One region of the Mesorhizobium sp. M7D.F.Ca.US.005.01.1.1 genome, then DNA from elsewhere that is predicted to be linked to it. Evidence: predicted binding sites of a transcription regulator. Region 1 holds the regulator's gene; each other region holds the start of a gene.

Region 1 (10,468 bases):
CTGATAGCGCGCCACCAGCGCGATGGCGCCCGCCAGCAACAGGCCGAACAGCCCCAGCATAACCGGAATGGCGCGCGACGACGGCTGCGAGAAGGCGCTCGTCGGCCGGAACAGGACAGTCCATGGCCGGCCGGCCACCATGATCTTGCGGGTGACCAGCAGCCTGTCCCCAAAGGTCGAAGCCGGTGGCGTCTCCGACCGGAACAACAGATTGTCGCCGTTCACCGCGCCGTCGCCATCGTAGATTTCGGTGTTGACAGGCAGCAGCGGCGACCGGCTGAGCGCGGTCTGGAACAGGTCGCGAGCCCGAAAGGCCGCATAGAGAAAACCGGCTGTGGAGGATCTGGACGCATTGATGACGTCGGGTGCGGTTTCGACATTGAGCCGCACGAAGACGAGGAAGCCGGTGAACGTCTGCGCGGCACCTGTGTCCTGGCCCAGTTGCACCAGCCCGCTGGCGTGCTGGTGGTCATCCGACATCGCCTTTTCGATCGCCGCGCGCCGCACCGGTTCACTGAACATGTCATAGCCGATGCTGCCCTGGTTGGACGGGTCGAGCGGCTCGAACAGCACGATGGGGGTGCGCCAAGGCTGCGTGGTGTCAGGATAGATTGGATGGTTGACGCCATGGTCGCGCAGCATATCGCGTTCGACCGCCGCCTCGTCTCCAGCCTTCGCCAACCTGACATAGCCGATGCCGCGCAAGCCGGCAAAATTGTTGTCGGCATCGAGCGCTTTGAAGAACGCCTTGAACTCGTTGCCGGAAATATCGCCGTTGCGGGCGTCGAACAGGGCCTGCGTCGAGCGCAACAGCGACAAATGCAGGTCGATGCGGCTCTCGATTCGGTTGAGCGCGTCGTCGGCCGTCGCTTCGAACTTGATGCGGGCGGCTTCTTGCGTCGCGAAATAGGCAAACCCCGCCATCGTCATGCTGATCAGCGCAACGGCGATGAACGCGACGATTGGAAAAAGCTTCTTCAACGGATGATGTGGTCCCTGAGCGAATAGGGACCTTTATGGGCAAGTCGCCGTGCCAACACAATGGCAGGGCCAAGCCATGCTGACGGCTAGCATATCACGAGTCTGGCAACCCGCGACCTGGTCTGACCTCAGGCAGCGATCTTCAGCGCCCCCGGTCCGGGAATGGCACCGGGCGGGCATTTGCCCAGAATGATCATGCCGAGCACCTCGTCCTGGGTCACATCGGTGGTGCGGGCTGTGCCGACGACCTGGCCGTTCTTCATGACGCAGACCCGGTCGGCAAGTTCGAACACATCGTGGATATCGTGGCTGATCAGGAAGATGCCGATGCCGTCGGACTTGAGCTGCTTGACCAGCTCGCCGACCTGCGCCGTTTCCTGCGGACCAAGCGCTGCCGTCGGCTCGTCCATGATCAGGATGCGTGCGTTGAACAGGATGGCGCGCGCGATCGCCACCGATTGCCGCTGGCCGCCCGACAGTTTGATCACCGGCTCCTTGAAGCGCTGGAAGCGGGGATTGAGCCTCCCCATCACCTTGCGCGCCTCCGCCTCCATGGCAACGTCGTCGAGCGTGCCCCAGGCGGTCATCAGCTCGCGGCCGAGGAACAGATTGGCGGCGGCATCGACATTGTCGGCCAGCGCCAGCGTCTGGTAGATCGTCTCGATGCCGTATTTCTTGGCGTCGCGCGGGTTGGAGATCGACGCTTCCTCGCCATTGACGAAGATCTGCCCGGCATCGCGCTTGTAGGCGCCGGACAGGATCTTGATCAGCGTCGACTTGCCGGCGCCGTTGTGGCCGAGCAGCGCCACGACCTCGCCGGGGAAGAGATCGATCGAGGCGTCGTCGACGGCGCGAATGCCGCCAAACGCGATCGAGATGTTGCGCATATCGATCAGTGCTGTGGCCGCAGGAGCAATCTTGTCAGTCATGGCCATGCCTCCTAGACGCGCTTGCGATAGACGGTGTCGAGCCAGACGGCGATGACCAGCACGGCGCCGACGACAATGCTCTGCAGCGGCGAGTCGACGCCGAGCAGCACCATGCCGGACTGCAGCGACTGCATCAGCAGCGCGCCGAGCATGGCGCCGATGATCGTTCCCGAACCACCGGCGAGCGACGTGCCGCCAATGACGGCGGCGGCAATGACCAGCAGCTCGTCTAGCGTTCCAAGCACGTTGGTCGCCGAATTCTGCCGGGCCGAGGAGATCGCGGCGGCGATCGTCGCCAGCACGCCCATGATCATGAACACCTTCATGGTGATCCAGCGCGTGTTGATGCCGGCGAGATTGGCAGCCTCGGGATTGCCGCCGATGGCAAAGACATAGCGGCCGAAACGCGTGCGGTTGGTGATGAAGGTCATGACCAGCCCGACGGCGATCGCCATCAGCACCGGTATGGCGATGCCGTGAGCGATGAACAGGCCGCCTTCGGGCACGGTGATGTTGTTGGCGGCCGCATACCGGTTCACGATGCCGATCGGCCACGGATAGGAGTTGGCGAGCCAGACCGCACCCATGATGACGGCACAGGTGACGACGCCGAGCAGCGTCTCGGCCCAGATCGGACGCAGCGGAAACCGGAAACGCTTGCGCTGCACCCGCCCGTTGAAAAGCGCAAACACCACGGCGAGGCAGGCCACGATCCCGACGACCCAGCTCCAGGTCGCGCCGATCGATCCCGACGGCCCGCCGCCCATGAGCTGGAAGGTGGCGTCAAGCGGTGCCACCGTCTGGCCTGATGTGACCCACCAGGCAGCACCGCGCCAGACCAGCAGTCCGCCCAGCGTGACGATGAACGCCGGCACTTCGAGATAGGCGATGACGAAGCCTTGAAAGGCCCCGATCAGCAGGCCGAGCGCCAGGCCGATGACCAGCGCCAGAACCCAGATCCACGGATTGCCGAGTTCGAGCCCGACAAACCGCACCAGGAAATGCACCTGGGCAAATCCCATCACCATGCCGATCAGGCCCTCGGCGGAACCGACGGACAGGTCGATGTTGCGCATGACGATGACCAGCACCATGCCGCAGGCCATGATGGCGACCGCCGATGTCTGTACCGACAGGTTCCAGAGATTGCGCGGCGTCAGAAAGGTGCGGCTGTCGAAATCGAGCGGATTGACGCCGAGGCGCAGGCTGGAAATGACATGCAGCCCGATCCAGATGATCAGCAGGGCGCCGACCATGCCGAGCATGCGGGTGTCGATCTCGGTCGCCTTCAGGAACCGGGCGACCACGCCGAGCTCCGACGCACGCGCGGTGTCGGCCTGCGGGTTGGACGTCGTGTCGGTCATGATTTCCTCCCACCGGCTGGCCGTCTGACGCGGATGCCGGAACCCAGCCTTGAACGGTTCACCGATTCCCGGAAACGCCGAACCGTTCTATCTCTTTGTTTTGACGCAATTCCGGACGGAAAACCGCTACGCACTTTTCCTGGAATTGCTCCCGAAGCTATCCGCGTGATGCGGAAATACAAATCTTTTTGAGAAAACGCCGCGGCTTTTGGGCCGCGGCGTTCAGATATTTCGACGTGATCCAGATCAGTTACAGGCCGCGACGGTGCCGGCGGCGACGCCCGCGCAGACTTCGTCCTTCTTGATCCAGCCGGCGGCGATGACGACGTTGAGATTGTCCTTGGTGATGGCAACCGGGGTCAGGAACAGCGACTTGACGGTGTTGCCGCCCGGTGTCGTGAAGTCCTTGGCGCCGGCAATGTCGCTCGTCTTCTTGCCGTCGGCGAGCTGCGAGGCGATCTCGGCGGCGTTCTTGCCGAGTTCGCGCGCGTCCTTCCACACCGACACGGTCTGCGTGCCGAGTGCGATGCGGTTCAGCGCGGCGTGGTCGCCGTCCTGACCCGAGACCGGCACGGTGCCGGCAAGGCCCTGCGCCGTCAGTGCCGCGACGACGCCGCCGGCGGTGCCGTCATTGGCCGCGACCACGGCGTCGACCTTGTTGTCGTTGGCGGTGAGGAACTGTTCCATGTTCTTCTGGGCGTTGGCGGGCAGCCAGCCGTCCGTATAGGCCTCGCCGACATTCTTGATCTTGCCGCTGTCGATGGCTTCCTTGAGCACTTCCATCGAGCCCGAGAACAGGAAGTCGGCATTCGGATCGGCACCCGAACCCTTGATGAAGACATAGTTGCCTTCCGGCTTGACCTTGAACACTTCGCGGGCCTGCATGCGGCCGACTTCCTTGTTGTCGAAGGTCAGGTAGAAGACGTCCTTGTTCTCGATCAGACGGTCATAGCCGACGACCGGAATGCCTTCGTCCAGCGCCTTCTGCACCGCTGGGCCGATGGCCGAGGCATCCTGCGCCAGGATGATCAGCGAATTGGCGCCCTGCGAGATCAGGCTTTCGACATCGGTAAGCTGCTTGCCGGGATTGGACTGCGCATCGGCGGAGATGTACTTGTCGCCGGCAGCCTCGATCGCCGTCTTCATGGCGGCCTCATCGGTCTTCCAGCGCTCTTCCTGGAAGTTGGACCACGAAACGCCGATGACCTTGTCCTTCGCCTGCGCGACCGACGCGAGCGTCAGCGACATGGCGACACCCGCCAGGATGGCGGCTGTGAATCTTTTCATAATATCCTCCCTGCGCCGCGTATGGCGCGACCAAACTGACCCGAAGGCCGGCACAGAGGCCCTATTTTTTCGAGCCCCGAAAAAATACTGGTCCAACACCCGAACGCTGTCAACATCGATTCTGATGGATTTTGATGTGCTCGCGAATTTTTTTCGAGCCCCGGAATAAATAAATGACAGAGTGGGCGGCTTCTGCCAGTATTTGACTGCGTTGCCGACAGCGTTCGAGGGGCACGGAGAACCGCGGCGACCGGGAGGACTTGAAGAAACATGTCGGTCGGAATCCGCCACGACGATTTGCGCCGGCGCAACCGGGCGATGGTGATTGCGGCCGTGCGCCGCGCCGGACAGCCGTCCCGCACCGAGATCGCAGCGACAACCGGCCTTAGCCACTCGACCATATCGGCTATCTCTTCCGACCTGATCGGGGAAGGCATCCTGACCGAAAGCAAACCAAGCGAGGCCGGCTCGCTCAAACGCGGCCGGCCGCAGGTTGGCCTCAGCCTCAATCCGGAAGCGGCGGCGGTGATGACCGTGGTGCTGTCGCTGAATTTTCTCTCCGTCGCCGTCATCGACTATGCCGGCCAGGTGATATCAGAGGAACAGCGCCGGCTGGACACGCTGACCATGTCGCGGGACGCGCTGATCGGCGAATGCACGGCAATCGTGCGGCGCCGTCTCGAGGACCCTGATCTCGACGTCCGCAGCATCGCCCGCATCGCGCTGGCAATCCAGGGCATCACCGACACCCGCTCCCGCGCCATGCTGTGGTCGCCGATCACGCCGCACACCGACATCGCCTTCGCCGACATACTCGAGGACGAGTTCGGCATCCCCGCCACCATGGAGAATGACTGCAACATGATGGCGATAGCGCTACGCTGGCGCGATCCTGATCGCTACCGCGACGATTTCATCGCCATCCTTTTGTCGCATGGCATCGGCATGGGCCTGGTGCTGAAGGGCGAGCTGTTCACCGGCACCCATTCCTCGGGCGGCGAGTTCGGCCACATGATCCATCAGCCGAAAGGTGCGCTCTGCCGCTGCGGGCGGCGCGGCTGCGTCGAGGCCTATGCCGGAAACTACGCCATCTGGCGCAACGCCAGGCAGCTGGGCGAGGACGCAGAACCCGTCGCTGATGTCAGCGACGCCGACATGCGCGCGCTGGCGACCGCGGCCCGCGAAAGGGATGGCCCCGAGCGCGAGGCCTATCGCAAGGCCGGCGAAGCGCTCGGCTACGGTCTCGGCAGCCTGTTCGCACTGATCGATCCGGCGCCCGTCGCCATGGTCGGCGTCAGCGCCGCTGCCTTCGACCTGATCGAGCCGGCATTGCGCGAGGCGATTGCCCAGACCGCCGGCGGCCAGCACTCGAAATCGATTTCCTTCGACACCGAGCCGAACGAACTGCCGCTGATCCGCGAAGGCTGCGCCATGCGCGCACTGACCTTCGTCGACCAGGAGATTTTCGCACCGGGCGTGCAGGCGAGAGCTGGCCTCGTCGGCAAGAACGTGGCGTGAGTTCAAACGAGGGAGCTCAGTCTTCCCTGATCGCGTAGCCCGCGCCTCGGATCGTGCGGATGACATCGGGCATGCGGCCGTTGTTGACCGCCTTGCGCAGCCGGCCGACATGAACGTCCACCGTGCGCTCGTCAATATAGATTGTCTCGCCCCAGACATTGTCGAGCAGCTGGCTGCGCGAGAACACACGGCCGGGATGACGCATCATGAACTCTAGCAGGCGGAATTCTGTCGGTCCGAGCCGGATCTCGCTCTTCTTACGATAGACCCGGTGCGACTCACGATCGAGCACGATGTCGCCGACCTTGAGCACGCTGGATAGCACTTCCGGCTTGGCCCGGCGCAGCAGCGCCTTGACCCTGGCCATGAATTCCGGCGTCGAGAACGGCTTGACCAGATAGTCGTCGGCGCCGGTCGACAGGCCACGCACGCGGTCGCTTTCCTCGCCGCGCGCGGTCAGCATGATGATCGGCAGCCGCTCGGTCTCGGGACGCATCCTTAGCCGACGACAGAGTTCGATACCCGAAACCGCAGGCACCATCCAGTCGAGCACCAGAAGGTCGGGAACGTTCTCCTGCAGCCGGATCTCGGCCTCGTCGCCGCGCGTCACCACCTCGACCTGGTAACCCTCGGATTCCAGATTGTAGCGGAGCAGCACGCCTAGCGGCTCCTCATCCTCCACCACCATGATGCGTGGCGCGATCATCGACTGGTCACCCCTGTCGTCATGCCGCCGGCGCGGACATTGCCGTCTCGTCCTGCTTCGGGCGATTGGCGGGCAGCTGCGTGCCGGTCAAAACATAATAGGCATTTTCAGCGATGTTGGTCACATGGTCGCCGATGCGCTCGAGGTTCTTGGCGCAGAACAACAGATGCGTGCAGGCAGTGATGTTGCGCGGGTCTTCCATCATGTAGGTCAGCAGTTCGCGGAACACCGAGGTGTATTTGACGTCGATGCGCTCGTCGGCGGCGCGCAGTTTCGCCAGGGCCGCGGCGTCGCGCGCCGCATACTCCTCGATCACGCCCTGCACCTGGATCAGCACCAGCTGGGCCATTGCGTCGATGGAATGCGACAGGTCACGCGGTGTGACGCTGAGGCCGACGGTGCCGACGCGCTTGGCGATGTTCTTGGCAAGGTCGCCGATGCGTTCGAGATCGCCGGCCATGCGGATCGAACCGACGACATGGCGTAGATCGTCGGCCATCGGCTGCCGCTTGGCGATCAACGTGATGGCGCGGTCGTCGAGCTCGCGCTGGCGCGCGTCCATGATCGCATCGTCGGAGACGACGCGCTGTGCGAGGGCGTTATCGGAATTCAAAAGCGCCTTGGTGGCACCACCGACCATCGAGCCGGCGAGATCGCCCATATCGCTGATGAGCCTGCTGATTTGTCCGAGATCCTCGTCGAAAGAAGCGACTGTGTGTTCGCCCATGATCTTGTCCCTCGTATGCCTGAACTCAGCCGAAGCGGCCGGTGATGTAGTCCTGCGTGCGCTTCTCGCGGGGCGACGTGAAGATCTTCTCGGTGCGGTCGAACTCGACCAGTTCGCCCAGATACATGAAGGCCGTCTGCTTCGACACGCGCGCCGCCTGCTGCATGTTGTGGGTGACGATGACGATCGTGTAGTCGGCTTGCAACTCGTCGATCAGCTCCTCGATCTTGGCGGTCGACAGCGGGTCAAGCGCCGAGGCCGGCTCATCGAGCAGGATGACTTCCGGCTTCACCGCCACGGTGCGGGCGATGCAGAGCCGCTGCTGCTGACCACCGGAGAGGCTGAGGCCGCTGGCGTTGAGCTTGTCCTTGACCTCGGTCCAGAGTGCTGCGCGCTTCAGCGCCTGCTCGACGCGGCCGTCCATCTCGGACTTGCTGAGCTTCTCATAGAGCCTGACGCCGAAAGCGATGTTTTCGTAGATCGACATCGGAAATGGCGTCGGCTTCTGGAACACCATGCCGATCTTGGTCCGCAGCAGGTTGAGATCCTGCGAGCGGTCGAGAACGTTCTGGCCGTCGAGCAGCACCTGACCTTCGGCGGTCTGCTTGGGATAGAGTTCGTAGATGCGGTTGAAGACGCGCAGCAGCGTCGACTTCCCGCAGCCCGAAGGCCCGATGAAGGCGGTGACGCTGCGCTCGGGCAAGGACAGCGTGATGTCCTTCAGCGCCTTCGACTGGCCGTAGTAGAAGTTGAGGTTCTTGACCTCGATCTTGGCCTTGGCGGTGGCCTCGGCGGCGATCGTCATGTCTGGAGACAACATCTGGCTCATTTGTCCTCTCTGCGTCCGGTCAGGCTGCGAGCAACGATGCTGAGCGCGAGAACCGTCAATGTGATGATGAGTGCACCGGTCCAGGCCAGTTGCTGCCATTCCTCGTAAGGGCTGAGAGCGAACTGGAAGATGGTGACAGGCAGGCTGGCCATCGGCGCGTTGAGATTGCTCGACCAGAACTGGTTGTTGAGCGCCGTGAAGAGCAGTGGCGCCGTCTCGCCGGAGATACGGGCGATCGACAGCAATATGCCGGTGACGATGCCGGAAAGCGCGGCGCGGTAGGCGACCGACTTGATGACCACCCAGCGCGGCGCGCCGATCGCGGTGCCGGCTTCGCGCAAGGCGTTCGGCACCAAATTGAGCATGTCTTCGGTGGTGCGCACGACAACCGGGATGACGAGGATGGCGAGCGCGACTGCACCGGCGATCGCCGAGAAATGCCCCATCGGCCGCACCATCAGTTCGTAGACGAACAGGCCGATGATGATCGATGGCGCCGACAACAGGATGTCGTTGATGAACCGCACCACGGTGGTCAGCTTGGAAAAGCGACCGTACTCAGCCATGTAGGTTCCGGCCAGCACGCCGATCGGTGTGCCGACGATGACGGCGATGACGGTCATCACCACGCTGCCATAGATGGCGTTGAGCAGGCCGCCGGCGTCGCCGGGAGGCGGCGTCATCTGCGTGAAGACGTCAAAGGACAGGCCGGCGGCGCCCTTGTAGACCAGCGCGCCGAGGATGAGCGCCAGCCAGGCTAGGCCGATGCCCGCCGCGGTGACGCACAGCGTCATCATCACGGCATTCTTCCTCTTGCGGCTCTGGTGAAGCGATGTGGCTGTCGACATCGGTCAGGCTCCGGTGCGGGCGTCGATGCGCATCAGCATGTAGCGGGCGATGGCAAGGATCAGGAAGGTGATGACGAACAGGATCAGGCCGAGCGCCACCAGCGAAGAAGTGTAGAGGTCGCCGACGGCTTCGGTGAATTCATTGGCGATGGTCGCCGAGATCGTCGTCGCCGGCGCGAACAGCGACGTCGAGATGCGGTGCGCGTTGCCGATGACGAAGGTCACCGCCATGGTTTCGCCGAGCGCGCGGCCAAGGCCGAGCATGACGCCGCCCATGATGCCGATCCTGGTGTAGGGGATAACCACGCGGCGGGTCACTTCCCAGGTCGTGCAGCCGATACCGTAGGCCGACTCCTTCAGCACCGGCGGCACTGTGTCGAAGACGTCCTTGGTGATCGAGGTGATGAAGGGCAGCACCATGATGGCAAGGATGAGCGACGAGGTCAGCAGGCCGATGCCGTAGGGCGGACCGGCAAACAGGCTGCTAAGCCCTGGAATACCGTGGAACACGCCGATGATGAAGGGCTGCACGGTCGTCTGCAGGAACGGCGCCAGCACGAACAGGCCCCAGATGCCGTAGATGATCGACGGGATGCCGGCGAGCAGCTCCACCGCCATGCCGATCGGCCGTCGCAGCGGGCGCGGGCAAAGCTCGGTGAGAAAGATGGCGATGCCGATGCCGAGCGGCACGGCAATCAGGATGGCGATGGCGGAGGTGATGATGGTGCCGTAGATCGGCGCCAGCGCACCGAATTTCTCCGTCACCGGGTTCCAGCTTTCGCTGGTCAGGAAGGAGAAGCCGAAGGTCGACAGGGCTTGCCAGGATCCGGCAAACAGCGAGATCGCAACGCCGCCGAGCAGGACCAGCACCAATATGGCAGCGGCCCGGGTCATCCCGTGGAAAATCGAGTCCGTCAGCGCGAACCGTCTGACAATCGCGTCGCGCGAACCTCGAATGGCTGGCAAGGCTTCCTGGACAGCGCTCATGTGAAGCTCGGCTCTTTGTGTTGAGGGACGAATAAGGAGCGCCGCGGTGCGGCGCTCCTTTGGAGGATGTTATTCGCCAGCGTAGACGGGCTTGCCGTCGGCCTGGATGTCAGCCTTCCAGGAGGTCTTGATCAGGTCGACGACGCTATCGGGGATCGAGACATAGTCGAGCGCCTTGGCGGTTTCCTTGCCGTCCTTGTAGGCCCAGGCAAAGAATTTCAGCGCTTCACCGGTTGCGGCAGCATCGTCCGGAACCTTGTGGATCAGCACCCAGGTCGAGGCAGCGATCGGC
Region 2 (10,468 bases), 2.0 Mb from region 1:
GCCACGGCAGCCCGGTGAAGCGCGCCAGCTGGCCGGCGCCCAGCGTCGCCTTGACGTGCTCGGGCGTGCCGAAGGCTGGCGCCCCGGATTTCATGTCGACATTGGAGGAGAAGGAACCGTAGACGACCGGCGCACCCGGCCGCACGATCTGCGCCAGCGTCAGTCCGGCCAGCGCTTCGGCATGCTGCAGCGTCAGCGCGCCGGCGACAGTGATCGGCGCCATGGCGCCTGCCAGGCAGAACGGCGTGATGACGGAGACCTGGCCGGCGCGGGCGAAATCGATGATGCCTTGCGCCATCGGAATGTCGAGTTGGCGCGGCGAGTTGGTGTTGATGACGGTGTAGCAATGCGCTCTTGCCAGAAACTCCTCTTCCGACAGGCCGCGCGCCAGCCGCAGCATTTCGAAGCCGTCCTCGACCTGCGGCATGCCGCGCGCGAAGATGAACGGAAACTTGTCCGACAGCGTCAGCTGCGCACGGTTGACGGCATAGTGGCGAAAGCGGTTGTCGACATCCTGCGGCTCGATGCAGGGTCCCAGCATATGCAGCACGTCGAAATGCTGCACCAGCCGCATCAGATCCTCGAAATCGGCCAGCGTTCCCGGCCGCCTGCCGCGCTCGAGATCGGTGACGTTCGGCGCCCCGCATCCAGCCAGGAAGGTCATCGAGCCGAGTTCGAGCGTCAGATCGCGGGCGCGGGAACCGGCATGGGCGTGGATCGACTTCGGCGCCGAGGCGAGTGCAGCCGTCACCATGTCACGGCCGATGCGCACCATGTCGGTGTCAGGGTCGACCAAGGCGCCTGCATTGGCGAAATGCTCACGCGCCTGCGGCAGCAGCACCTTGATGCCAAGCTCTTCCAGCACCCGCAGCGCCGTGTCGTGGATCGAAGCCACCTGATCATCCGAAAAGATCGGCTGCGGCAGGAACGGGTTCTTCAGCGAATGGTAATTGGGCCGGCGGCTGCTTTCGCTGCCGGCCTCGCCCGTGCGTCCGCGCCGCCGTTCGCGCCTGCTGTCCCGTGCCGCGTCATCGACCATCAGAAATCCTCCTCATTGCCGCATCGCCTTGCCCAAGGGATCGTAGGGTGAAGCCGCGATGACACGCGCTGGCCGCTCCTCACCCACAACATGCACCGAGAGCGCGGTGCCCTCGCCTGCGAAATCGCGGTCGACAAGCGCCAGTGCCAGGCTCTTGCCGACCGTATAGCCATAGCCACCCGACGTGACGAAGCCGACGCGCCGGCCCTGGTGCCAGACCGGTTCGAAGCCGCTGGCGTCGGCGTCGAGCGCATCGACTTCAAGCGTCACCAGGCATTGCCCGCTGCCCGCCTCCCGCTCCTTCAGCGCCGCTTCGCGGCCGATGAAATCCCCCTTGCCGAAAGCGATGAAGCGGTCGAGGCCGGTCAGGCCGGGCGTATAGCCTTGAGTGAATTCGCGCGACCAGATGCCGAAGCTTTTTTCCAGCCGCAGCGCATTGAGCGCATAATAGCCAATCTCGGCAAGGCCGAGGTCCTCGCCTGCGGCCAGCAGCGTTTCGCGCAAAGTGGCATGCGTGGTCGCGGGGCAACTGATTTCGAAGCCGAGTTCGCCTGATATCGACAGCCGCGCCACACGTGCCTGCACCATGCCGATGTCGAATGCGCCGCAGGCCATGAACGGCAATGCCGCGCCGGACACATCCTGATGCGTCGTGCGCTCCAGGATCTTGCGCGCATTCGGGCCCGTCAGGAGGAAACCGCACATCGTGTCGGAGAGGTCGGTGACAGTGACGCCCACAGCCGCACGGCTCTCGAACCAGCGCATGTGGAATTCCCGGAGATAGTAGGAGCCCATCAGCCAATAGCCGTCGCCGCCCCAGTTGAAGACGGTGAGGTCGCCCTTCAGCCGTCCGTCATGGCCGAGCATCGGCGCCAACCTCGCCTGCCCCGCTTTCGGCAGCTTGCAGGCGAGCAGCCGGTCGAGCCAGGCCTCCGCACCGGGCCCCGACACCGCATAGCGCGAATAGGCCGAGATATCGACGAGACCGGCGGCGCGCCGCACCTGCAGCGCCTCGTCACCAACGATATCGAAGGCGTTGGAGCGGCGCAGCGTCGTGTTCTCGGCAAACCCCATCGGCGCGAAATAGGCCGGGATCTCCAATCCCCATGACGCCGTCCATTCGCATCCTGCCGCGCTCATGCCGTCATAGGCGCCGGGGCGTTTCAGCGGCCGGCCGGCCGGCAGCCGCTCATTGGGAAAGGTCATGACGAAGCGGCGCGAATAGAACTGGCGCGTCGTCTGCTTGAGATATTCGCGGTTGGCGGCGAAGGCGCCGTAACGAGCAATGTCCATGCCGAAGATGTCGGCCTGCGGTTCGCCATAGATCATCCATTCGGCCAGCGATTTACCGACACCGCCGCCCTGGCTGAAGCCGGCCATGACGCCGCAGGCGACCCAATAGTTCTTCAACCCGCGCACCGGCCCGACGATCGGATTGCCGTCCGGCGTGAAGGTGAAGGCGCCGTTGACCCATTTGCGGATGCCGGCCGTCGCCAGGCAAGGGAAGCGCTCATGCGCCTTGGCGAGTTCCGGGCTGATGCGGTCGATGTCTTCCGGGATCAGCTCGATGCCGTAGTCCCACGGCGCGCCATCCATGTTCCAGTGCTTTGGGTTCTGCTCATAGACGCCAAGCAGCACGCCCTTGCGCTCTTGCCTGAGATACGAAAACCCGTCGAGATCGACGGCGATGCCGATCTCCCGGTCAAGTGCTGCGATCTCCGGAATGTCCTCGGTGATGAAATAATGGTGCTCCATCGGCGTCACCGGCAGGTCGACGCCGGCCATGCGGCCGAGCTGCTTTGCCCACAGCCCGCCAGCATTGACGACATGTTCGGCGATGATGGTGCCCTGCTCCGTGACGACGTCCCAGCGCCCGTCGGCGCGCGCCTTCAGCTCGACGACCCGGTTGCGCAGGATGATGTCGGCGCCGCGCTTCTTCGCGGCACCGGCATAGGCGTGCGTCGTGCCGTACGGGTCGAGATGGCCTTCGTTGGAATCATGCAGGCCGCCAAGGACGCCGGTGACGTCCACGATCGGGCAGATCGCCTTGATCTCGTCGGGCGTCACCAGCCGCGCGGTCTCGATGCCGACCGACTGGAACACCGCCCAGGCCGATTTCAGCCACTCCCAGCGCGCGGGATCGCTGGCGATGTTGACGCCGCCGGTCATGTGCAGGCCGATGTTTTGACCGGATTCGGCTTCGATCTCCCGGTAGAGATTGATGGTGTAGTCCTGCAGCGCCGCTACGTTCGGGTCGGCGTTGAGCGCGTGGAAACCGGCTGCCGCGTGCCAGGTCGAACCGGCCGTCAATTCGGCACGCTCGATCAGCGCCACATCGCTCCAGCCGAACCGCGTCAGATGGTAGAGCACCGAGGCTCCAACCACGCCACCTCCGATGACGACTGCGCGGTAGTGCGACTTCAAGGCTTCCCCTCCACGGCTGGTCCGAAGGCTGGATCATATACGCACTAGACATAAGTGTCTAGTGCCGGCGCACGCGCGCGCCTTTTCGTCGACCGGAGTCCGACGGAGTGATCAATTCTTTCCGCCAGGCGCACGTTTTGTCGGCGCGTGAAGAAGACGGCGGGCATGCACCGCGCGCTGTCACGCAAGCATCATGTTCGCGCCGTAGACCGCGTTTCGGGGAGGCGCGCGCGGCATCATCGATGTCGCACCTCTTTCAGCTTTTCGTCCCGCGGCCGCTCCGGCACATCTGTCACAAAGAGGATTGTCCATGAAACACCTGTACCGAACCGCGTCGCTCGGCGTCGCGCTGGCCTTGTTCACCGCCTTGACGCCGGCGCTCGCCGACAGCACCGCGACCGTCGGCGGCCTCGTCAACAAGGGGCTGGTCGGCGTCGGCCGCATCCCGGCCGCTCAGCGCGACAAGTTCGGCGAGACGTTCGGCTCCGGTTCCGGCATGGCGATCGACACATCAGGCTGGACGCATGACGCCGCCGGCTACAAGGGTTCGCTCTGGCTGCTGCCGGACCGTGGCTACAATGTCGTCGGCACCACCGACTACCGGCCGCGCCTCAACACGATCGGCATCGAATTTGCCCCGGTCGCACCGGGCGCGGCACCCGCTGCCGGCCAGGAGCAGACGGGCGTCAAGGCGACGCTTGCCGACACCATGCTGCTCACCGATGACAAGGGCGCTGACGCCACCGGCCTCGATCCGCTCAACGGCGTGCGCGCGGCAAGCGGCGATATGCCGATCCTGCCGCAGGCCGACAACGGCAAGCTGGCGCTCGACAACGAGGCGATCGTGCGGCTGCCCGACGGCTCGATGTTCATCTCCGACGAATACGGCCCGAACATCTACCGGTTCTCCGCCGACGGCCATCTGTTGTCGGCGACCCAGCCACCGGCCGCGCTGGTGCCGATGCGCCACGGCGCGCCGAACTTCGCCTCGGACAATCCGGGCCCTGGTGCTGCCGAACCCGATCCGAAGGATCCCGATACCGGCCGCCAGAACAACCAGGGTCTCGAAGGCATGGCGATGACGCCGGACGGCAAGTTCCTGATCGCCGTGCTGCAGTCGGCGACCAGGCAGGATGGCGGCGATTCCGGCTCGACCCGCCAGAACACCAGGGCGCTGGTCTATGACGCATCCGACCTCGGCCATCTCAAGCTGGCGCATGAGTATGTCGTGCCGCTGCCGGTGTTCAAGGATGCCAAGGGCAAGACCAAGATCGCCGCGCAAAGCGAGATCGTAGCGCTCTCCGATAAAACCTTCCTGATGCTGACGCGCGACAGCGGCAACGGCCAGGGGCTGAAGGGCGACACCTCGCTGGTGCGCCAGATCTTCGTCGTCGACGTCTCGGCCGCAACCGACATCGCCGGCGGCGCCTTCGATGCCGCCGACAAGCCGCTGGCGCCCAAGGGCGTGCTCGACCCGTCGGTGACGCCGGCCAAGCTGACGCCGTTCATCGACATCAACGACAAGGGCGAGCTCGGCCGCTTCGGCCTGCACAATGGCGCGCCGAACGACAAGAACAACCTTTCGGAGAAGTGGGAGGCGATGTCGGTGGTAAGCGTTCTCGATCCGAAGCTGCCCGACGACTACTTCCTGTTCGTCGCCAACGACAACGACTTCCTCGCACAGGACGGCTTCCAGGTCGGCGCACCCTACAAGGCCGAGGACGGCGCCGATGTCGACACCATGTTCCTGGTCTACCAGGTCACGCTGCCGGGTCTGACCAAGAAGTAACAACACCTGTTCAGGCGGGTGCACCGAGCGCGTCCGCCTGAGCAGATCGTGAAAAGGCTCTTACTTCAACATCTCCGCGTCCCTTGGCACGCCGGCATCGATCGGCTCGGCCGTCCTGTTCGACACCGCGCTGATCTTGCCGGCGGCCGACAAATTGGGGCGCACGAAGACCTGTGCTGGGCCGTTGATCCGGCTGTAGAGGTCGATGATGTCCTGGTTCATGAAGCGCACGCAGCCCGACGATGCATTCTTGCCGATGGAATCCCACTCCGGCGTGCCGTGCAGCCGGTACATCGTGTCCTTGCCGTCGCGGAACAGATACAGCGCGCGGGCGCCGAGCGGGCTCTGCGGGCCGGGCGGCATGCCGTCCTTGTATTTCGCCAGTTCCGGCCGGCGCTGGATCATTTCCGGCGGCGGCGTCCAGACTGGCCACTTCTTCCTCGCCTGGACCACGGCGCTGCCGGTCCATCCGAAACCGGCCTTGCCGAGGCTGACGCCATAGCGGATAGCTTTTCCGCCGTCGCGCACCAGATAGAGGAAGTGCTCGGAGACATCGACGACGATCGTGCCGGGCTTTTCTCCGGTCGGGTCGTCCACGATCTGGCGCACGAACTTCGGAGCGAGCTTGGCGACCGGGATTGCAGGCAGCTGATAGCCCTCGTCGGTGCGCGCCGCATACATGCTTGCGGTATCGCCGAAAGCCGGATCGCTTGGCGGTGCAGCCACCGGCGGCGGCGGCGCCACATCCGTCGTGGTGCACGCCGAAAGAGCCAAGGAAGCCGCGCCCAAGGCGGATGCACCGAGGAACGCGCGCCGGCTCAGGCGTTCAGAAAACAGCGGAATATCGGACATGAACCCCCCGGTCTATCCAGATCTGTAGGGCAGATCTGTAGGAATGCGGCCCCACGCATCGAGGATCAATATCCCATTCCGGAAGCTTTGAGAACATGATTAGATCCAGGCATGACCTGTTCCGTTGAATCGGCAATCATCGCGGACCGGACTTGAGTTAAACCTTCGCCGAGTTGCCAGCCATGGACGAGAAAATGCTCACGCGCCGGCGTACCGGCGACCTGACCAGCGGCCCGATCCCGCGCACGCTTCTGCTATTCGCCCTGCCGGTGCTCGGCTCCAACGTGCTGCAGTCGCTCAACGGTTCGATCAACGCCGTCTGGGTCGGCCGCTTCCTCGGCGAATCGGCGCTGACCGCCACCTCCAACGCCAACCTCGTCCTGTTCCTGATCCTCGGCACGGTGTTCGGCATCGGCATGGCGGCGACCATCCTGGTGGCGCAGTCGGTCGGCGCCCGCGATCTGCCCGAGGCGCGCCGCATCGTCGGCACCAGCGCCACCTTCTTCTTCCTCGTCTCGGTGGTGTTCGCGGTCTGCGGCTGGATCTGGGTCGACGCCATCCTGGGCGCGCTCGGCACACCGGCCGACGCCTTGCCGCTGGCGCGCTCCTATCTGCGCATCATCTTCGTCGCCGTGCCGATGATGAACCTTCTCTCCTTCATCATGACCGTGCTGCGCGGTGCCGGCGATTCACGCACGCCCTTCTTCTTCATGGCGCTGGCCGTCGTTCTCGACATCGTGCTCAACCCGCTGCTCATCCGCGGCATCGGGCCGTTTCCCGAGCTCGGTATCGCGGGCTCCGCCACGTCCACGCTGATCGGCCAGACGGTGAGCGTGATCGCCATCCTCATCGTGCTCTATGTGCGCAAGCATCCGCTGCGTCTGGCCGGCGCCAACCTCGCTCTGCTGCGGCCGGACCCCACCTTGCTGCGCATCGTCGTCTTCAAGGGCGTGCCGATGGGTCTGCAGATGATCGTCATCTCGGCGGCAGCGCTGACGGTGATGGGCATGGTCAACTCCTACGGTTCGCAGGTTGCCGCCGCCTACGGCATCGCCGCCCAGCTATGGACCTACATCCAGATGCCGGCGCTCGCCATCGGTGCCGCCGTTTCCTCGATGGCGGCGCAGAATGTCGGCGCCGGGCGCTGGGACCGGATCGGCCGCATCGCCGCCTCAGGCGTCGGCTTCAACCTGGTCCTGACCGGCGCACTGGTTGCCGTGCTGTCGGTTTTCGACCGCTCGGTGCTGAGCCTATTCCTGAGCAGCGACAGTGCAGCGATCGACATCGCCGTCCACATCAACAATGTCGCGTCGTGGTCGTTCATCCTGTTCGGCATCACCATCGTGCTGTTCGCCACGGTGCGCGCCACCGGTGCGGTGATGCCGCCGCTGATCATCCTGGTGATCTCGGTGCTGGTCGTGCGAACCGGCTTTGCCTATTTCATGCGCGGCGTGATCGGCGAAGAAGCGCTGTGGTGGAGCTTTCCCACCGGTTCGATCACGTCGCTGGTGTTGGCCGCCGCCTACTACCGCTTCGGTCATTGGCGCACCCTGCACATGATCGAGGACAGGCCGGCCGCCGGCGAGCCGCCGGACACCGGACTTGGCGTGCCGCGTGGACGCGCGCATCTTTCGCCTGAGACGCCGAACGGCTGAAGGTCCGGATCCTTCTGGCCACGGACATGGCGACAGGGCCACAAGCTGATTGCGGCCCTGCCCGTCATGCGATCCGGAACGCCCGGACCGGCGCAATCAACCCTATTTGCAGGGGAAGCCGGGCGCGATCTTGCACTTGCCGGGACGCGGCTTGTGCGGCGGGCGATGGTGCGGAGGACGGTGCGGCCTGTGCTGCCAGTGCGGCCGATGCGGCGGGCGCACGATGATGATTGGCGGGCGGACGATCTGGGAGCGCTCGAGATAGCCGGCGCTGGCCCAGCCACTCACGCCGCCGCCATGGATTCTGCACCAGCCCGGCTCGCAGCCGGTAACACTCACCCTGAAACCGGCGGGCAGCGTTCCAACCTTGGCGTATCCCGCTCCCGGCCCGCTACGGACATTGAGGTTGGTCGTGGTGCGGGCGCTGTAGGCGAAGGCCGCGGCGGACGTCCCGAAGACCGCGGCCAGGATGGTCGCGACCACAAGCAGAAAACGAAATCTCATCAGTCCCTCCGTTCGAACCCCGGCCGTTCGTCTGCTTCGGCCGAGACTGCCCTGCGAGGGGAGAGGCCAAGCCAGGAAAAGTCAACATGCGGCCGCCGCAACCATCCTGATCAGCGGGACTGATGCCGGAGTTTCCCTGGATATGGTTGAGGAATTTCCCGAGCACCGTTTATCGGCCCTTCAACATCCGCTAACAGTTTACTGTCTTTCGACAATCCGTTGCGGGCAAAGGTGGGATCCATGGGCAAAGGCAGGGTCGAGGCATTCACCGACGGCGTCGTGGCCATCATCATCACCATCATGGTGCTTGAACTGAAAGTGCCGCATGGCGAGGATCTTTCGGCCCTGGTACCGCTGTGGCCTGTCTTCCTCTGCTACGTATTGTCCTTCATCAATGTCGGCATCTACTGGAACAATCTGCACAACATGTTCCACACCGTGCAACGCGTCGATGGTGGCGTGCTGTGGGCAAACCTCAATCTGCTGTTCTGGTTGTCGCTGATGCCGGTAACGACGGCCTTCATGGGCGAGAACCATTTCGCGCCGGTGCCGGTCGCGGTCTACGGCGCCGACCTCGCGCTAAGTGCTGTTGCCTTCAACATCCTGACCATCACTCTGCACCGGCTTCACGGCAGCGACAGCGCCTTTGCCAGGGCCCTGGGCGGCGACCGCAAAGGCAAGATCTCGCTCGCCTTCTACCTCGCGGCTATACCGCTCACCTTTGTCAGCCAATGGATTGGCGTCGCGATCTATGTGCTGGTCGCGACCGTATGGCTCGTGCCGGATACGCGTTTCGCGCGGGTAATCGAAAAGTAGCAGCTACTTGCGCATCGCTTTCAGTTTTTCCGCCACCGATGCGGCAAGGTCGGCATAGCGTTCCTCCAGCCGTTCCGCGGCTTTGATGATCGAGAAATCATGGCCGAACTTTTCCAGCGCCATGCGCAGTTTCTCGACGAACTCGGCTTGTTTCTCCAGGGCAGAAAAGAGTGTCTTCACCTGCGCTTCGCTGATGTCGGGATTGGCCAGCATCTGCGGCACCTCACGGCCCATCTGGTCGCCGGTGGCGGTCTGTTCCTTCAGGATTGCAACCCAGTCCGTCAATCAGGAAATCTCCATTTGCCTCGGCAAAAGTCTTCTTTTGTCTCGGCAACATGCGCAGCCTCGACCGGACTGGTCAACCCGACTAGGCGAGCAGAGGCTTGCGCAAGCCCGTTCCAGCGCTAAGTTCGGCGCCATCGAGAGAAGGAACCCATCGCGCATGATCACCGACACCGAAATCCAGACCGCCCTGCCCGCGCTTGGCCGAGGCAACGCCGCCGTCATCACCGGCGCCGCCAGCGGCATCGGTCTTGCGGCCGCCAAGCGGTTTGCGATGATGGGCATGAAGATCGTGCTGGCCGACATTGGCGGCGCGCGCCTTGACGACGCCGCGCGCGCCGTCTCTGCGATTGCTGGCGACGATGCCGTGCTTGCCGTCGCCGCCGACGTTTCGAAGGCGGATGAGGTGGACCGTCTCGCCGAACGGGCGTTCGGCGCCTTCGGCGACGTGTCGCTGCTGATGAACAATGCCGGCGTCGGCGACAATCCCGGAAAGCCCTGGGAAAACCGCGATGCCTGGAAACGGCTGCTGGACATCAATTTCTGGGGCGTCGTGCATGGCGTCGAGGCCTTCGCGCCGCACATGCTGGCCTCGGCCAGGCCTGGCCTGATCATCAACACCGGCTCCAAGCAAGGCATCACCACGCCGCCCGGCAACCTTGCCTACAATGTCTCCAAGGCCGGGGTGAAGACCTTCACCGAAGGTCTGGCGCATGCGCTGCGCAACGAGGCCGGCGGCCATGTCTCGGCCCATCTGCTGATCCCTGGCTTCACCTTCACCGGGCTGACCGAGGGCGCGACGGAAAAGCCGGCCGGCGCCTGGACCGGCGAACAGGTCGTTGATTTCATGTTGGAAGCCCTGACCAGGGGCGATTTCTACATCCTGTGCCCGGACAATGAGGCGGCGCGGCCGCTGGATGAAAAGCGCATGGCCTGGGCAATCGGCGACATTATCGAGAACCGCCCCGCTTTGTCGCGCTGGCATCCCGACTACAAGGAGCCTTTCGCCGCGTTCATGAAAGGCTGACCTTCAGGCCGCGTGCTTCTTCGGGGTGCGCTTCTGCGCCACGGCCTTCTTCGCCGCCGTGGCGGCGATATGCTCGTCGT
Region 3 (10,468 bases), 2.0 Mb from region 1:
GAAAGCGCAGGCAAGATCGCGGATTTCCTGGCCGAGCGGCCGGAAATCGCCCGTGTCATCTATCCCGGGCGCGCCGACCACCCGCAGGCCGATATCGTCAAGAAGCAGATGGCGGGCGGCTCGACGCTGATCTGCCTCGACGTCAAGGGCGGCAAGCAGGCAGCCTTCGCCTTGCAGAACGCGCTCGACATCGTGCTGATCTCCAACAATCTCGGCGACGCCAAGAGCCTGATCACCCACCCGGCGACGACGACGCACAAGAATCTGAGTGACGAGGCGCGCGCCGAGCTCGGCATCGGGCCGGGCACGCTCAGGCTGTCGGTCGGCCTGGAAGATACCGACGATCTGCTTGAGGACATCGCGCAGGCACTGAAGGCCAGATAAGAGGCCTTCAGGCGCCGGACGGCGTCTCTTCCAGCTCGGCCGCCTTGGTGCCGATGGTCATCGCGTTGCCGCGCCAGTCGACGGCACCGCCGAGCCAGCCGCGCGCCCACATCGCCGGCAGGATCAGGTCGCGCGCCATGATCGCCGCAACCATGCGTGGCGACAGGTACCAGCCCTTGGACCAGGCCAGGGCGCACTCGGGAAGATAGAAGGCCGCCAGCACGGCGATGGCGGTTGGCCAGAGGCTGATACCGGCGCTTGCCGCCGCAATCAGCGCGAGCACCAGCGGCACCACCGCGCCGGTCAGGATTTCGGGTGCGAAAAACAGCGGGAAGGTGACGCGGCGCAGGCGCGCCCAGCGGGCCTGCCGTGACCAGATCTCGTCAAAGGTTCGCCGGCCGAGCGGCTGCTCGAAGGGCGCGGCGACGAGATTGACGCGCAGGCCGAGGCTGTTCACCAGCTTGGTCGCGGCGGCATCCTCGGCGATCTCGGCGGCCAGCGCGCGAATGCCGCCATTGGCGTCGAGCATCGGCTTGTTCCAGAGCATGCTCTTGCCCTGGGCAAAGCCAAGGCCGAGCGCATCGCCGGCATATTGCCAGCGTGCCTGCAGCGTGTTGAGGAAAGCGCATTCGACCTCGGCCCAGAAGCCGGCCGGCCGCGAGCCGATCGGCGTCGAGCAGACAAGGCCGGTGCCGGGCCGCCAGGCAGCCATGAGGTGCTGGACGTAGTCTCTCGGCATCAGCACGTTGGAATCGGCCAGGATAACCCAATTGTGGCGCGCCGCTTCCCAGCCCTTGACGCAATTGTTTAGCTTCGGATTGGCGCTGATGCGGTCGTCGCCGATCAGCAGCCGGGCCGGCACCTTCGGAAACCGGGCAATCGTCCTGTTTATCAGCCTGACCACCGGATCGTCGGCATGGGCGACGCAGAAGATCAGCTCGTAGCGCGGCCAGTCGAGCGAGAAGGCGCGCTCCAGCGTCTCCTGCGTGAATGGCTCGACGCCACGCGCCGGCACGACGATCGATACCGGCTGCGGCTTGCCGGCCGGCGGCGCGACAATGCGGCGCCGTTTCAGACGCGAAGCGGCAAGCACGATGCTGGCGAGATTTGAAAGGATAAGGACAGTCGAAAGCGTGGCGGCTATGAGAGTGAGTTCCATCGAGATCCGGTCACTCCAGAAGAACCGGTCCGTCAGAACAATCTGGCTGGCATGACGACCGATTTCAACAGTTCGACAGAGCGCCCGAGTCGCGCGGCACTGATTGGCGCACACCATCATTGTCATGTGTCACCTAAATGACATTCTTTGCCGCCACCTGCCGCTCAATGCGCAATGACAGGACGCGCACCGTTGACCAGCCCGCGTGGAGCGCCGAAAGTTACCGGATCGTTTTGGAGCCGCTTATGTACAGCGCCGTCACGCGCAATATCGAAGTGCAGGTCAGGCCGTTCTATCTAGAGGACCGCTCAGATCCCTCAGAGAACCGCTATGTCTGGGGCTATCAGATAACGATCGACAATCAGTCGGACGATTTCGTGCAGCTGTTGTCGCGCTATTGGCACATCACCGACGGCACCGGCCGGGTCGAGGAGGTACGCGGCCCCGGCGTCGTCGGCGACCAGCCTGAACTCAATCCCGGCGACAGCTACCAATACACGTCCGGTTGCCCGCTCTCGACACCATCCGGCATCATGGTCGGGCACTACACGATGCGCAACAAGCGGGGCGAGACGTTCGACATCGCCATCCCCGCCTTCTCACTCGACCTGCCGGGGACGCGGCGGACGGTGAATTAGTTTCGCCTCACCGGCCGAGAAGCAGCCGGCGAGGGGTGTCTTTCTTTATTGAGCAGTAAATTCCGCTGGGTCGAAGTCATATTGCGTCGAGCAGAATTCGCAGGCGACGTGGATGCCGCCGTCCTCGGTGCTGTCCTTGATCTCCTGGGCGGAAAAACCCTCGAGGATACCGCGGATCTTGTCCCGGGAGCACGAGCACTGGTCGGCGACAGGAACGCCGCCGAAGACGCGCACGCCATGCTCGTGGAACAGCCTGTAGAGCAGCCGCTCGGCGCCGATCGTCGGGTCGATCAGTTCGGTCGGCTCGATGGTGCCGAGCAGCGCCAGCAACTCCTGCCAGGAATTGTCGGCCGGATCGTGGATCTCCTCGCGCGGATCGCCATCGCCACCCGGCAGATCCGGCACGCGCATGCGCTCGGGCGACTGCGGCAGGAACTGCGCCAGGATGCCACCGGCGCGCCACTGCTCGCGGGCGCCGCCGGGGCCGGGCGTCAGCAACTTGGCCACCGACAGCCTGAGATCGGTCGGAATCTGCTCCGACTGACGGAAATAGGTGCGTGCCGCATCTTCCAGCGTCTCGCCATCGAGCTGGACGATACCCTGATAGCGCTGCGTATGAGCGCCCTGGTCAATGGTCAGCGCCAGCACGCCACTGCCGAGCAGGGTCTGCTGCGACGTTTCGCCTGCCGCGACCAGCGCCTCCAGCCGGTCGGCATCGAAACGCGCATAGGCGCGCAATGCCGAGGGCGTGGAGAAATCCGCGACCAGCATGTCGACAGGCCCGTCGGTGCGGGTCTGCAGGATGAATTTGCCCTCGAACTTAAGTGAGGTGCCGAGCAGTACCGTCAGCACACAGGCCTCCGCCAGCAGGCGGGCGACCGGCTCGGGATAATCGTGGCGGCTGAGGATGGCGTCGAGCATCGGCCCGAGCTGGACGGTGCGGCCGCGTACATCGAGCGGGCCGACCTCGAACGGCACGACGTGATCGTCGCCGGCGTAGCCGAATTCGCCGAGTTTGGGGTGATGTTCAGTCACTTGATAGGTTTCCAACATGACAAAGCTCCAGGGCGCGGCCATGCCGCCCTCCGGGGCGCATGCGTCGAAACGCGCTTGATTTGCGTGATGCGGCGCAAATAGGCATCACACCCCCGCAGATCAAGCTCCCAGACGCTTCATGCGCCAAGACACCAGGCGAGCACGGCCTTCTGGGCATGGAGCCGGTTCTCGGCCTCGTCGAAGACCACCGAATGCGGTCCGTCGATGACCTCGTCGGTCACCTCCTCGCCGCGGTGCGCTGGCAGGCAATGCATGAACAGCGCGTCCGGCTTGGCCCTGGCCATCAGCTTGGCATTGACCTGGTACGGCGAGAACACGTTGTGGCCGCGGGCGCGATGCTCCTGGCCCATCGACACCCAGCAATCGGTGACGATGCAGTCGGCCTGATCGACGGCTTCCTCGGGCGAGCGGGTGAAGTGCAGCTTGCCGCCATGTGCCTGCGACCAGTCGATATGCTTCTGCGCCGGCTCACTGCCCTCGGGAACGGCGACGTTGAGGTTGAAGCGGAACCGGGCCGAGGCCTCGAGCAGCGAATGCAGCACATTGTTGCCGTCGCCGGTCCAGGCGATGGTCTTGCCGGCGACCGGACCGCGATGCTCTTCGAAGGTCATGATATCGGCCATCAACTGGCAAGGATGGGTGTCGTCGGTCAGTCCGTTGATCACCGGCACGGTGGCATTCTCGGTCAATTCCAGCAGCCGCTCATGCGAGGTGGTGCGGATCATGATCGCATCGACATAACGCGACAGCACCTTGGCGGTGTCGGCGATGGTCTCGGAACGGCCGAGCTGCATCTCAGTGCCGGTCAGCATGATGGTCTCGCCGCCAAGCTGGCGCATGCCGACGTCGAAGGAGACGCGCGTGCGCGTCGACGGCTTGTCGAAGATCATCGCCAGCACCTTGCCTTCTAGCGGCTTTGTCCGCTCGCCGGCCTTGAGACGGGCTTTTCGCACCACCGCGTCGTCCAGCATGAAGCGCAGATCGCCTTCAGAGACGGCGGAAAGGTCGGTGAAATGGCGAACTGACATCAGGAATGGTTCCGGATTACTTCGCGGCGGCGGAGGCGATCGCCTCCGCCAGGCCCTTGGCGCCGGCGCGGATGCGGTTGAGCGCGTCGTGGATCTCAGCATCGGTGACGGTGAGCGGCGGCAGCAGGCGAATGACGTTGTCGCCGGCTGGCACCGCCAGCAGGTGCTGATCACGCAATGCCATGTTCACCTTGGTGTTGGGCATGGCGCATTTGAGGCCGAGCATCAGCCCCGCGCCCCTGATGTCCTCGATGACCTCGGGAAACTCGTCGGCGACCGACGCAAGCCCCTGCTTCAGCAGCAGCGCCTTGCGCTGGACATCTTCGAGGAAGCCGTCTTCCAGCACGACATCGAGCACGGCGTTGCCGACAGCCATCGCCAGCGGGTTGCCGCCGAACGTGGTGCCATGCACGCCTGCGGTCATGCCGACGGCCGCTTCATCCGTGGCAAGGCAGGCGCCCATCGGGAAGCCGCCGCCAATGCCCTTGGCGATCGCCATGATGTCTGGCGTAACCCCTGACCATTCATGCGCGAACAGCTTGCCGGTGCGGCCGATGCCGCACTGGACCTCGTCGAAAATCAACAGCAGGCCGTGCTGCTCGCACAATTGCCTGAGCCGCTTCAGCGATTGCGTCGGCACCGGACGGATACCGCCCTCGCCCTGCACCGGTTCGATCAGGATGGCGGCCGTCTCCGGCGTGATCGCCTTTTCGGCGGCGTCGATGTCGTCGAAACCGACCTGATCGAAACCTTCGACCTTGGGACCGAAGCCTTCGAGATATTTGTACTGGCCGCCGGCCGCGATGGTCGCCAGCGTGCGGCCATGGAAGGCGCCTTCGAAGGTGATGACGCGGAAGCGCTCGGGGTGTCCGTTGACGAACTGGTAGCGGCGCGCCGTCTTGATTGCGCATTCCAGCGCCTCGGCGCCCGAATTGGTGAAGAACACCTTGTCGGCGAAAGTGGCGTCGACCAGCCGCTGGCCGAGCCGGCTCTGCCCCGGAATCTCATAGAGATTGGAAACATGCCAGAGCTTGGCGGCCTGCTCGGTGAGTGCGGCGACCAGATGCGGATGGCTGTGGCCGAGCGAATTGACGGCGATGCCGCCGGCAAAATCGAGATATCGCTCGCCTTTGTCGGTAATCAGCCAAGTGCCTTCCCCGTGGTCGAAGGCCAGGGGTGCGCGAGCAAAGGTCTCGTAAAGCGCCGAACCGCTCATTATATGCGTCTCCGGTACCGGAAAATCAAAAAAGCCGCCAAAGCGGCGGCCTGTGCGGCTTATCGTGTTTTTCGGCCATGAAGTCAACGAAAACGTCGCGTAGTGGCGCGCGGCAAGCCCCCTAACGAGACGCCGGCTCATAAGCGACCGGGCAAGTTGGGGAAAACCGAAAAAACCGATTCGTGTTGCACTTGGGACTCTTGTCACCGAGTCAGCGGATAGAGTAGTTGTAGTCGAGAAATAACTAGATTTCGTGCGGCGGACCTAATCACCAGATATATGTGGTGTCTGCCCCGGCAAATGTTGCCGGGTCGGTAAGGGATTCCGATTGCCGCACGCTTATAGGAGCGCGGTCATGAACTGGACTGACGAGCGGGTAGAACTTCTCAGGAAACTGTGGTCGGAGGGTCTGAGCGCGAGCCAGATTGCTGCACAGCTTGGAGGGGTCAGCCGCAACGCGGTCATCGGCAAGGTGCACCGGCTGAAACTGTCGGGCCGCGGACGCTCGACCGCCACGCCGGCACGCCAAAAGAAGGCGGCGCAAGGATCGACCGTTCAGAAATCGGTGTCACGCGCCGCAACCGCGGCACGCCATGTCACGACGTCGATCGGCGCGACGGCCTTGCAGACGCAGTTCGATGCCGAACCGGTGGCACGCCACTACATCCGCCCGGTCGAGAATGTCGTGTTGCCGATCTCGAGGCATCTGCAACTCGTCGAGCTGACTGAGCGGACCTGCAAATGGCCGAACGGCGATCCGCTTTCGGAGGATTTCCATTTCTGCGGCAACGAGGCCGCCGAAACCGGGCCCTATTGCAAGTATCACGCCCGCGTGGCGTTCCAGCCGGCATCGGAGCGGCGGCGGAGCCGGTAGGCAAGGGAATAGGGAGTAGAGCAGTAGGGCAGTATGAGTGCGGAAAGCTGCGCTCACGAAATGCCATCCTACTGCCCTACTGCCCTACTGCCCTACTGCCCTACTGCCCTACTGCCCTACTGCCCTATCTTCACAGCCACCCATTCTTGCGAAACCGCCAGTAGAGGAACGCGCAGATCAGCGCGATCGTGGTCAGCACCATCGGGTAGCCGTACTCCATCTTCAGTTCCGGCATGTCGCTGAAATTCATACCGTAGATGCCGGCGAACGCCGTCGGCACCGCCAGAATGGCGGCCCATGAGGCGAGCTTCTTGGAGATCGCCGTTTCCTGACTCTGGCCGACCAGCAGGCTGGCTTCGAAAGCGAACGCCAGCACCTCGCGCAGACTGTCGATCTTTTCCTGGACAGTGCGGATGTGATCGGTCACGTCGCGAAACAGCGGATGCATGGCTGTATGGATCTGCGGCAGCTCGGCGCTGGTCAACCGTCGGCAGACTTCGACCAGCGGAAGCGCTGCATTGCGCAGGCGCAAGAGATCGCGGCGCAGCATATAGAGCCGCTCGATGTCAGGGCCGGTCATCGGCTTCAACAGAACCCTATCCTCGATCACCTCGACTTCGTCCTCGATCTGCTCGAGCACCGGCATGTAGTTGTCGACGATGAAATCGAGAATGGCGTAGAGAACGAAATCCTCGCCCTTGGCCAGCGAATGCGGGCAGCTTTCCCAGTGCTGACGAACGGCGGCATAGGACGTCGAAGGACCGTGCCTAACGCTGACAATATAGCCGCTGCCGACGAACAAATGGGTCTCGCCGAAGGTGACCCGGCCGTCGATCAGTTGCGCGGTGCGGGCGACGATGAACAAGGCATCGCCATATTGCTCGATCTTCGGCCGCTGGTGTGGGTGCTCGGCATCCTCGATCGCCAGTTCATGCAGGTGAAACTGCGCCTGAACGCGCAGAAGCAGGTTGCGGTCGGGCTCGAGCAGGCCAATCCAGACGACATGACCGGATTTTTTTGCCCATTCGCCGGCTTCCTCGATGGGAATATCGGCGATGCGGCGCCCGGCCGTGTAGACGCCGCAAGCGATTATGCCGGAAGCAGGCGCAGGCGCCGGGGTCAGGTTCCGAACATTTTCCATCACGACCTCCCGAAGCAAATCCACGGACGAGGATAGAGGCAAAGCCCGGAAAGCTTAGCGTAATTCGGGCGACGGTTCGAGAGGCGGCCGTTCACTTCACCGGCAGCGTCTCGGAAAGACCGATCTTGTCGGTCTTGTCGCCCTTGGGTCGCTCGGCCGGCAACTGCTCGCCGGTGACGATGTAGTAGATGGTCTCGGCGATGTTGGTGGCGTGATCACCGATACGCTCGATGTTCTTGGCGCAGAACAGCAGATGCGTGCAGGGCGTGATGTTGCGCGGATCTTCCATCATGTAGGTCAGCAATTCGCGAAACAGCGATGTGTACATGGCGTCGATCTGGTCGTCGCGGTCGCGCACGAAGCCGATTTTCTCCACCGAGCGAGACGCGTAGACGTCGAGCACTTCCTTGAGCTGGGTCAGCGCCAGGTTGGCCAGGGCCTCGAGGCCGCGGAACAGGCTGGTCGGCTGGCGTCCGTCGGTGACAGCAACCACCCGCTTGGCGACGTTCTTGCCGAGGTCGCCGACCCGTTCGAGGTCGGCGGAGATGCGGATCGCGCCGACGATCTCTCGCAAATCCGTCGCCATCGGCTGGCGCTTGGCGATGATGATGATCGCCTTGTCGTCGATTTCGCGTTGCCCTTCATCCAGCACGGCATCATCGCGGATGACCTTCTGGGCGAGGCCGGGGTCAGCGTTGACGAGAGCGGCAACCGCCTGTTCGACCATGCGCTCGGCATGGCCGCCCATCGCCGCGATGCGCTTCGACAGATATTTGAGCTCCTCATCATAGGCGCTCATAGTATGCACGGACTGCATGATAAAATGCCTTCCCACGGGTGTTTTGACTTTGAGTCGTTTCCTCGAATCCCCGCTGATACGCTAGCCGGATGACAGAAAAAAGAAACGGTCTGGTGGAAAACTAGGGCGGTTTCAGTGCGTCGGCAAATGAACCGAGAAGGCGGCGCCTTGACCGACCTCGGACTTGATCGAAAGCCTTGCGTTGTGGCGCGTCAGGATATGCTTGACGATCGACAGGCCAAGGCCGGTGCCTTTCTGGGTCCGGCTGGTCTCGACATCGACGCGATAGAAACGCTCGGTGATGCGCGGAATGTGCTCTTCTGGAATGCCGGGGCCAAAATCCCTGATAGTCACGTCGATACCCGACTCCGAGCCGGCATCGCTGCGCGCGATCGACACCACGACGCGCCCGCCCGACTGCCCGTATTTGCAGGCGTTTTCCAGAAGGTTCTCGAACACCTGAAAAAGTTCGTCGCGATCGCCCGGCACATCAAGCGGCCCATCGGCATAGTCCCGCTCGATGGCAACGCTGTTTTCCCTGGCCAGCGGTCCAAGCGAATCGATGACGCTGTCGACGGTCTCGCGCAGATCGACCTCGGTTCCAGGCTTCAGATAAGGCTTCATCTCAAGCCGCGACAGCGACAGCAAATCGTCGATCAGACGCGCCATGCGACCGGTCTGGCTCTGCATGATCTGCAGGAACTGATCGCGCGCCGCCGGGTCGTTGCGGGCCGGACCGCGCAGCGTTTCGATGAAGCCGGCGATGGAGGCGAGCGGCGTGCGCAGTTCGTGGCTGGCATTGGCGATGAAGTCGGCGCGCATACGGTCGATCCTGCGCGCTTCGCTCTGGTCCTTGAACACCAGTACATAGAGATCGGTGGCGTGGCCGACCGAGGACGCGCTCACCCGGTAAGCCCGTTCGACCGGCAGCTTTTCCGTATAGTCGACGACATCGGAGGCGAGGTCGCCCGACAGCACGCCGTCCAGCAGCGCCTGCATTTCCGGCGCCCGGAATTTCAACGACAGCGACATGCCCGGCGCTATCCCGCCGAAGGCGGCGAAAGCGGCGGCATTGGCGTGGACAATGGTGGCTGTCCGGTCGAAGATGATCAGCGGATCGGCGACGGCGGCCGCAAGATATTCACCTGACAGCCTCTGCAAGCCGATGGCCTCGATGGCCGCGCCACTTTCAGCCGACTGGCCGGTGCCAACGGCCGGCAGCGTTGCCGCAGCAAGCAGCAGGAGCAGCGCCGCGAGGACGACATAGGCTGAAATCCCGGCCAAGGCATAAACGACGACGACCGCGACCACGCCGGCCGCAAGCAGCCAGCGGCTGTTCCACAGCCGTGTGGCTATTGTTTGCGCGATGCCTCTCTGCTCTGCGTCCAGGTCAGCCATTCGCTCGTGGGCCCGCACCCCATGCCTTCGCACCCGGTCGCACGGTGACGGAAACTTCCGCTGGACCGCTCCGGAGGCTCCCCATAGCATGAGTCCGGAAGCTGGAAAGGGTTCGTCTTGATGAAAAAAGCCAAGGAAAGTTCTGCCGTGCCGACTTCAGGGCCGCTGAAGATCAGGATCGACGGCAAGGAGCGGGAGTTCGACATCGAAAATCCCGTGCTTCCCGACTGGGTCGAGGACAACAAGCTGACCGCCGGCGGCTATCCCTACGACAAGAAGATGAAAAGCGACGAGTATGACGAGACGCTCGAGAAATTGCAGATCGAGCTGGTCAAGGCGCAGGCCTGGCTGCAGTCGACCGGCAAACGGGTGATGGCGCTGTTCGAGGGCCGCGATGCTGCCGGCAAGGGCGGCACGATCTTCGTGGTGCGCCAGTACCTCAACCCGCGCACGGCACGCAACGTGGCGCTGACCAAGCCGACCCCGACCGAGCTGGGGCAATGGTACTACCAGCGCTATGTCGACCATTTCCCGACATCGGGCGAATTCGTCACCTTCGACCGATCCTGGTACAATCGCGCCGGCGTCGAGCCGGTGATGGGTTTCTGCACGCCGCAACAGCACGAGCAGTTTCTCGAGGAGACGCCGCATTTCGAACGGATGATTTCCAACGAGGGCATCCACTTCTTCAAGTTCTGGCTGAACATCGGCCAGGAAACGCAGCTCGAGCGCTTTCACGACCGCCGCTACAGCCCGCTGAAGAGCTGGAAGTTTT

What was found. The regulator PhoB, encoded in region 1, activates phosphate uptake and scavenging genes when phosphate is short. The targets are predictions, from matches to a motif close to TGTCATNNANCTGTCAT.
Region 2: a site for PhoB is predicted at 3,642-3,658, ahead of EJ076_RS24335 (esterase-like activity of phytase family protein). Genes of this name have one in related genera too.
Region 3: a site for PhoB is predicted at 1,670-1,686, ahead of EJ076_RS08870 (ceramide glucosyltransferase). Genes of this name have one in related genera too.

Annotation. Positions count from the first base shown of each region.
Region 1 covers NZ_CP034453.1:6,997,693-7,008,160, forward strand. Annotated here, with positions in the region: gene EJ076_RS34040 (CHASE domain-containing protein) at 1-981, opposite strand, end outside; gene EJ076_RS34045 (ATP-binding cassette domain-containing protein) at 1,110-1,910, opposite strand; gene EJ076_RS34050 (sugar ABC transporter permease) at 1,922-3,274, opposite strand; gene xylF (D-xylose ABC transporter substrate-binding protein) at 3,521-4,561, opposite strand; gene EJ076_RS34060 (ROK family protein) at 4,832-6,079, shown strand; gene phoB (phosphate regulon transcriptional regulator PhoB) at 6,096-6,785, opposite strand; gene phoU (phosphate signaling complex protein PhoU) at 6,805-7,512, opposite strand; gene pstB (phosphate ABC transporter ATP-binding protein PstB) at 7,538-8,341, opposite strand; gene pstA (phosphate ABC transporter permease PstA) at 8,338-9,189, opposite strand; gene pstC (phosphate ABC transporter permease subunit PstC) at 9,193-10,176, opposite strand; gene pstS (phosphate ABC transporter substrate-binding protein PstS) at 10,246-10,468, opposite strand, start outside.
Region 2 covers NZ_CP034453.1:5,011,011-5,021,478, forward strand. Annotated here, with positions in the region: gene EJ076_RS24325 (trimethylamine methyltransferase family protein) at 1-1,039, opposite strand, end outside; gene EJ076_RS24330 (FAD-dependent oxidoreductase) at 1,052-3,463, opposite strand; gene EJ076_RS24335 (esterase-like activity of phytase family protein) at 3,774-5,252, shown strand; gene EJ076_RS24340 (L,D-transpeptidase) at 5,313-6,104, opposite strand; gene EJ076_RS24345 (MATE family efflux transporter) at 6,299-7,759, shown strand; gene EJ076_RS24350 (SH3 domain-containing protein) at 7,862-8,263, opposite strand; gene EJ076_RS24355 (TMEM175 family protein) at 8,504-9,079, shown strand; gene EJ076_RS24360 (hypothetical protein) at 9,083-9,364, opposite strand; gene EJ076_RS24365 (SDR family NAD(P)-dependent oxidoreductase) at 9,522-10,388, shown strand; gene EJ076_RS24370 (low affinity iron permease family protein) at 10,392-10,468, opposite strand, start outside.
Region 3 covers NZ_CP034453.1:1,846,074-1,856,541, reverse strand. Annotated here, with positions in the region: gene EJ076_RS08875 (O-succinylhomoserine sulfhydrylase) at 1-384, shown strand, start outside; gene EJ076_RS08870 (ceramide glucosyltransferase) at 392-1,543, opposite strand; gene apaG (Co2+/Mg2+ efflux protein ApaG) at 1,789-2,181, shown strand; gene EJ076_RS08860 (Hsp33 family molecular chaperone) at 2,227-3,258, opposite strand; gene argF (ornithine carbamoyltransferase) at 3,354-4,265, opposite strand; gene EJ076_RS08850 (aspartate aminotransferase family protein) at 4,282-5,481, opposite strand; gene EJ076_RS08845 (GcrA family cell cycle regulator) at 5,837-6,355, shown strand; gene EJ076_RS08840 (magnesium and cobalt transport protein CorA) at 6,486-7,496, opposite strand; gene phoU (phosphate signaling complex protein PhoU) at 7,588-8,313, opposite strand; gene EJ076_RS08830 (ATP-binding protein) at 8,428-9,693, opposite strand; gene ppk2 (polyphosphate kinase 2) at 9,814-10,468, shown strand, end outside.